One region of the Rhodococcus sp. NPDC060086 genome, then DNA from elsewhere that is predicted to be linked to it. Evidence: riboswitches for the same ligand, from Rfam matches in the RefSeq annotation. Region 1 holds a riboswitch; each other region holds the start of a gene.
The links. A riboswitch is a leader RNA that binds a small molecule or an ion and turns the genes downstream of it on or off. The one in region 1 is predicted to bind cobalamin.
Positions count from the first base shown of each region.

Region 1 (2,265 bases):
CCGGCGAGGATGATGATGACTTCGGTGCGGCTGCCCCCGACGGTGCGTCCGAGCGCGTAGGTCGCGCCCACCGCGAGCATCCCACCCGCGAATGCGGCGACGGGCACCCCCGCGAATCCGGCGGCGCCGCCCACCACGATTGCGAGTGTCGCGCCGAGGCCCGCACCGCTCGAGACGCCGAGGAGGTACGGGTCGGCGAGCGGATTGCGAAAAACGCCCTGGTAGGCGGCGCCGGCGATCGCGAGCATCGCTCCGACGATCACACCGAGCACAACCCGGGGCATGCGAATGTTCCACAGGATCGCCTGCTGTCGCGTGTTCAGACCCGAGTCGACGTCGACGAACGGAATCTTGTCGAGAATGTCGAGCAGCACACCGCGCGGGGTGAGCCCGGCGGGACCGACGAGGATCCCGACGAGCATCGCCGCGAGGAGAAGGATCACCGCGCCACCCAACACGAGTGCGCGGCGACGCGAGGTGATCACGGCGCAGGCTGGCCCGCGGGAACGGCGGTGACGATTGCGGCGAGTTCACGCACGAGGTCGACGACGCGCGCACCCCATCGGCTCGCGATGTCCTCGTCGAGGACGTGGACCTGCCCGTCGCGGACGGCGGTGAGCTCCGCCCAGCCGGCGCGTTCGGCGACCGTCTCGGGCGTGACACCGCAGCACTGCGAGTCGGCGAGGAAGATCAGGTCGGGGTTCTGCTCGACGATGTACTCGGAGGACAGCTGCGGGTATCCGTCGCCGCCGGTCGCGATGGAGGTCAGGCCCAGCATCGAGTAGATCTCGCCGATGTAGGTGTCGTCGGTGACGCTGTAGAACGTGTTGTCCAGTTCGTGGTAGTACCGCAGCGGTGTCTCACGCTCGGGCACGGATGCGACGATCTCGTCGATCTCGGTCTGCATCTGCGCGACGAGTTCGGCGGCGTCGGCGACGTGGCCGGTCGCGGCACCGACCTGCTCGAGCTGGGCGTAGGTGTCGTCGAGAGTGACGGCAGCGGGAAGAAGCAGGACCTCGACGCCGGCATTCCCGAGTCCGGCGACGAGGTCGCCGTTGTCGTCGGTGGCGACGACGAGATCGGGGTCGTAACCGAGAATGGCCTCGACGTTGGGGTTGTAGCCCGACAGTTCGGTGACCGGGACGCCCTCGGGGTAGTCGGACTGGTCGTCGACGGCGATCACCTGCTCGCCCGCACCGACCGCGTAGAGCATCTCGGTGGTGGTCGGACTCAGCGACACGATGGCCTGCGGCGTCCCGGACTCTGCAGGTGCAGTGCTGTCGGACGCGGCATCGTCACCGCTACTGCAGCCGACGATCACCAGGGCAAGAGCGGCGACACCGGCGGTGAGAAACCTGCGGGAAGTGAGTGGCACAGCCATCCTCCGTGGCTCGGAGGACGAAAACAGCACGGCTGCAACGACGAGTTGCGGCACGATACCGTCCTTCGTCCGAGGACCAGTATGTGTCCGCGGCGCCGGCTGACCTGGCTTACCCGGTGGAACCGGGATCACAGTTGCGGGACAGCTCCGGGTTTTCACCGGCTTCACCGAAAACGCTGCGGGCGCCCTGCCCGACTGGCAGAGCACCCGCAGCGTATCCCACAGCGTTTCCGGGTCAGGCGAGCGCCTGCGCCAGGTCTTCGAGCAGATCCTCGTGATCTTCGAGGCCCACCGACAGGCGCACGACTCCGTCGGACAGGCCGATCGCGGCGCGCCCCTCCGGTCCCATTGCCCGGTGGGTGGTGGTCGCGGGGTGGGTGATGAGTGATTTCGTGTCGCCGAGGTTGTTGGAGATGTCGACGATGCGCAACTTGTTGAGCAGTTCGAACGCACGCTTCTTGCCTTCGCCCTCGGGGGCGTCGAGTTCGAAGGTGAGGATCGTGCCGCCGCCGCTCATCTGCGACGTCGCGAGCTCGTATTGCGGGTGCGATTCGAGGTAGGGGTACTTGACCCAGCGCACCTTGTCGTTCGACTCCAGGAACCTGCCGAGACGCAACGCGGAGTCGACCGCGGCATTCAACCTGACGGGCATCGTTTCGAGGCCCTTGAGGAGCGTCCACGCGTTGAAGGGGCTCAGTGACGGACCGGTATGACGGATGAGGTTCTTGACGGGCCCGTCGATGTAGTCCTGGGGGCCGAGGATCGCGCCGCCGAGCACCCGGCCCTGACCGTCGATGTGTTTGGTGCCGGAGTACACGACGATGTCGGCGCCCAGATCGAGGCTGCGCTGCAGCAGCGGGGTGGCGAAGACGTTGTCCAACACC
Region 1 covers NZ_JBHWWZ010000023.1:1,094-3,358, reverse strand. Annotated here, with positions in the region: gene ACFWB0_RS14610 (FecCD family ABC transporter permease) at 1-422, opposite strand, end outside; gene ACFWB0_RS14605 (ABC transporter substrate-binding protein) at 482-1,375, opposite strand; cobalamin riboswitch at 1,458-1,583, opposite strand; gene ACFWB0_RS14600 (O-succinylhomoserine sulfhydrylase) at 1,617-2,265, opposite strand, start outside.

Region 2 (2,265 bases), on a different contig from region 1:
ATTCGCCGAGAACGCTCGAGGCGACATGGCTCTCGTCGGTGTCGACCATCCGGGTGCGGAGCAGCGATGAGTGTCGGCTCGGGAGGGCATGAGCCGCGAGCCGTTCAACGCGCCCTCGCGATGCTCGAGGCCGTCGCCACTCTCGGTGCGGGCGCGTCGGCGCGAGACATCGCGACACTGACCGGCACCCCGCCTGCGACCGCATACCGGCTCCTCAACCTCCTCGTGGCCGACGGGTATCTCGTGCGTGTGGAGGACCTATCGGGTTTCGCGCTCGGGTGCCGGATCCGCGAACTCGCCTCTGCCGCGCCCGATCCGTTGCAACACGTCGACTCGGGCCCCGTCGTCGAAGAGTTGCGGAGCCGGACTCGGTACGGCATCTACCTCGCCTCCTACAGCGGTGGGCGAGTACACCTGGTGGATCGCGACCCCGACCACGAACTGCCCGGCGAATCGACGTGGACGACGCACCTGCATGCGTCGGCGATCGGCAAGTTGCTTCTGGCGCAGCGGCCCGAACTGATCGGCACCGGCCGACTTCGCCGCGTCACCGAGCGCACCAAGATCGAGCCGTCGGAACTGGCGGCGGAACTGCGGGGCGTCCAGGATTCGGATGCTGCGTACGAGGTCGACGAGAGTCGTATCGGGCGGACCGCACTCGCCGTGCCCGTGCGTTCGAGCGACGGACGACTCACCGGAGCGTTGACGGCCACAGGACGCACCGGAAGGCTCGACGTGAATGATTCGGACGTCTGGGAGCTGCTGCGGTCGTACGCCTCTTTGCTTCGGGAGTCACGAGCCGTCCTCTGATCACGAGCGGACCGAGGTGGACGAGGCATCCACGTGTTCGGAGGCCGAGGCCGGTCTTGTACTGTTCGAACCGACGTAGGGAACACCGGTGCGAATCCGGGGCTGTCCCGCAACTGTCACCGAGGAGCGATTCCCCAATTCATGGTCACGGCCCGCACGGGTTGGAAGGCCGGGGGAGAGCGTCGATCCGGGAGCCAGGACACCTGCGCCGACCGAGGCAACACCACGAGGATGGACATGAACACTCCGATATTCGCCGCCCGCACGGGGCGGCCCACAATGCTGCGTGTCGGTGTCGCACTCATCGCTGCGGCGATGACCGTGGCAGGTTGCTCGTCGAGCGACACCGAGACCGATACCACCGAGCAGGACATCACCGCGTCGTCGACGTCGAACTACCCGCTGAGCATCGAAAACTGCGGGCGCACCGTCACGATCGATGGGCCTCCCCGGCGGGCTGTGTCGCTCAACCAGGGGTCGACGGAGATCCTGCTGTCGCTCGGCCTGGCCGACCGCATGGTCGGCACCGCGACCTGGACCGACCCGGTGCGCGAGAACCTCGCGGCCGAGAACGAGAAGGTCCCGCGCCTCGCCGACAACAATCCTTCCTTCGAGGTCGTGCTCGACACCGAACCCGACTTCGTGTCGGCTTCCTTCGGGGGCACCCTCGGCGAGGGCGGAGTCGCGACATCGGAGCAGTTCGAGCAGATCGGGGTCCCGTCGTACCTGTCGCCCACCGACTGCGACGGCAAGGACGACGACAGCGTCAACTCCGACGGCAACCGCACCGAACCCCTGACGATGGAGTCGGTGTACAAGGAGATCCGCGAACTCGCCGCGATCTTCGACGTAGCCGAGCGTGGAGAAGATTTCGTCGCCGAACTCGAGCAGCGGTACGAGGTCGCTGCGGGCGAGATCGATGCCTCCGGAGCGTCGCTCGCGTACTGGTTCGCCGACACCGCCACCCCGTACGTTGCGGGCTGCTGCGGATCATCGGGCATCATCACCGACTCCGTCGGTGCGAAGAACGTGTTCGACGACACCACGAACGAGTGGCCGCAGGTGAGCTGGGAATCGATCCTCGACCGTGATCCCACGGCACTGGTGCTCGGCGATCTGAGCCGGCGCAGCATCGCGGGCGACGCACTCGACAGCAAGATCGAATTCCTCGAATCGAATCCGGTCACCCAGCGTCTGACAGCTGTGCAGAACCAGCGGTACATCGTCGTCAACGGTGCCGACATGAACCCGTCGATCCGCACGATCGACGGGATCGAGAAGGTGGCCGGCGCTCTGCGCGAGTGGAACCTCGCGGGTTGATGGTGTCGGCGACGAAAGACCGGTCGCCTGCCGAACGTACCCCGGTCGCAGCGGTCGTCGTCGTGGTCGGGCTCGCGGTACTGGCGATGTCGATCGCTGCGACGGTCACGATCGGCCCCGCCGAACTCTCTGTGT
Region 2 covers NZ_JBHWWZ010000052.1:6,323-8,587, forward strand. Annotated here, with positions in the region: gene ACFWB0_RS21570 (APC family permease) at 1-70, shown strand, start outside; gene ACFWB0_RS21575 (IclR family transcriptional regulator) at 67-810, shown strand; cobalamin riboswitch at 845-1,038, shown strand; gene ACFWB0_RS21580 (ABC transporter substrate-binding protein) at 1,090-2,130, shown strand; gene ACFWB0_RS21585 (FecCD family ABC transporter permease) at 2,217-2,265, shown strand, end outside.
Region 2: linked by a shared signal. The riboswitch ahead of ACFWB0_RS21580 (ABC transporter substrate-binding protein) and the one ahead of ACFWB0_RS14605 (ABC transporter substrate-binding protein) in region 1 are both predicted to bind cobalamin.

Region 3 (2,265 bases), on a different contig from region 1:
AGCACGAGGCCGCGCCACGGTGTGACGATCACGTCGTCATCGGGGAGTGTCGCGATCATGGACGACGTCAGGATACCCAGCGGGACCAGCAGTGATACCGCACCGCCGAGCGCTCCGTACGGCATCGCATGCGACGCGAGCGCGGGAGCCGGGCCGTCGCCTCCGAGTTCGGCGCCGCGGCCCGGCAATTGCCGGACGTGCCACACCGTTCCGCGCGTCTGTACGAACCGAAGAGCCAGGTCGATCAGAGTGTCGACGACCTGCGGCATCGGTACCGTCGGACCGACCAGTTCGCCGATGCCGACCCGCATCGTGTGCGTGTCCACGGCGATGGCTGCAAGATCGCAGCGGAGCCCCGCGACGTCGCCCCGGCCATCGTCGAGACCGAACAGGAAGCGGCCCGGCAGCTCGACGAGGGCCGGTTCGGCGCACAGCGCGGTATCGAGCGCACCGATCAACGGCCGGATGTCGGCGACCCCGTCGACGAGCCCCGACAGGGGTGATGCGACCAGGTTGCGCACTCGTTCGTGCGTCGGCGACGGCAGGTACCCGGCTGCGGCAATTGCGTCGACCAGATCGGCAGGAACTTTGCCGCACTCGTCGAGCGAGATACCTCTGACCTGCAAATTTCCCCGCGATGTGAGGTGCACGTCGCCGTCGGCGAATTTCTGGGAGGCGGCCGAGAGTTGCTGCAGACCGCTGGACGGCACGCGGCCGCCCGGAGTGCGCAGACGCACCAGCGCCCCGTCGGCGGCGAGGTGCGGTCGCAGCAATCCGGGGCAGCGATCGGGGGGAATTTCGGGCAAGACGTGCTCCACGGGTGCACATGGTTGCACATGCTCAGGAAATGGTGCGCTACGCTGGCGACGTCGTGGTTACGGGAAGCCGGTGAGAAACCGGCGCGGCCCTCGCCACTGTGAGCGGTAGTTGCTCGCCCTCGTCCGTACCGGCTCGCCGGAACGGAGACCACTGGACGCAAGTCTGGGAAGGTCGGCGCAGCAGCAATGATCCGTCAGCCAGGAGACCGGCCACGACATGAGTAGTCCACGAGGGTTTTGGAGACTGAACATGGCCGTGTGCCTTGGGTTTTGCGGTGCGTCGTGACGCGCCTTGCTGTGCTGTCGACGTCCGACACCGACCTGCTGTCGGCCCGTGCGAGCGGCGCCGACTGGGCGGTCGGAAACCCGTCCCGCCTCGACGTCGACACCGACCTGAGCGGGCTGCTCGAGGGCGCCGACCTGGTCATCGTGCGGATTCTCGGCTCGGCCAAGTCGTGGCAGAACGGGCTCGATGCAGTCCTCGCGCGGGGTGTTCCCGTCGTCGTCCTGGGTGGTGAACAGACTCCCGACGCGGAGCTCATGAGCTACTCGACGGTGCCGATCGGCACTGCTGCAGAGGCACATCGCTACCTTGCCCACGGCGGCCCCGCGAACCTCGCGCAACTCCACGCGTTCCTGTCCGACACCGTCCTGCTCGGCGGTGAGGGGTTCGAACCGCCGGCCGAGCTACCCGAATGGGGTGTGCTCGAACGTCCTGCTCCGGCTGTCGAGTCGCTGCCACGGGTGGGTGTGTTGTTCTACCGAGCCCACCACACCAGCGGAAACGTGCAGTTCGCGCATGATCTGGCCGACGCGATCGATGCGACCGGTAAAGCGCATGCCGTGGTCGTGCACTGCGCCTCACTGCGCGGCGCTCCCGACGATCTCCTCGCCGAACTCGGCACCCTCGACGCCCTGGTCGTGACCGTGCTCGCCGCCGGCGGCACCAAGCCGGCCACTGTCAGCGCCGGCGGCGAGGACGAAGCATGGGACGTCGGGGCCCTTGCCGCACTGGATATTCCGATTCTGCAAGCCCTCTGCTTGACGTGGAGCCGCGAGAGCTGGGCAGACTCGGACGACGGCGTGTCCCCACTCGACTCCGCGACCCAGATCGCGGTACCCGAATTCGACGGCCGCATCATCACGGTGCCGTTCTCGTTCAAGGAACTCGACGTCGACGGTCTGCCCCGGTACGTCACCGATCCGGAACGCTGCCGGCGGGTGGCGGGAATCGCGGTCGCGCACGCCCGATTACGGCACGTCCCGCCCGCAGAACGACGCATCGCGATCATGCTATCGGCATATCCCACGAAACATTCACGCGTAGGCAACGCCGTGGGCCTCGACACTCCGGTGTCGGCGATCAAGATGTTGCGAGCGATGCGCGACCTCGGATACGACCTCGGCGACGGTTTCCCCGGTGTGAATTTCGACGACGACCCTGAAC
Region 3 covers NZ_JBHWWZ010000057.1:3,904-6,168, reverse strand. Annotated here, with positions in the region: gene ACFWB0_RS22435 (cobalamin biosynthesis protein CobG) at 1-806, opposite strand, end outside; cobalamin riboswitch at 832-1,048, shown strand; gene cobN (cobaltochelatase subunit CobN) at 1,101-2,265, shown strand, end outside.
Region 3: linked by a shared signal. The riboswitch ahead of cobN (cobaltochelatase subunit CobN) and the one ahead of ACFWB0_RS14605 (ABC transporter substrate-binding protein) in region 1 are both predicted to bind cobalamin.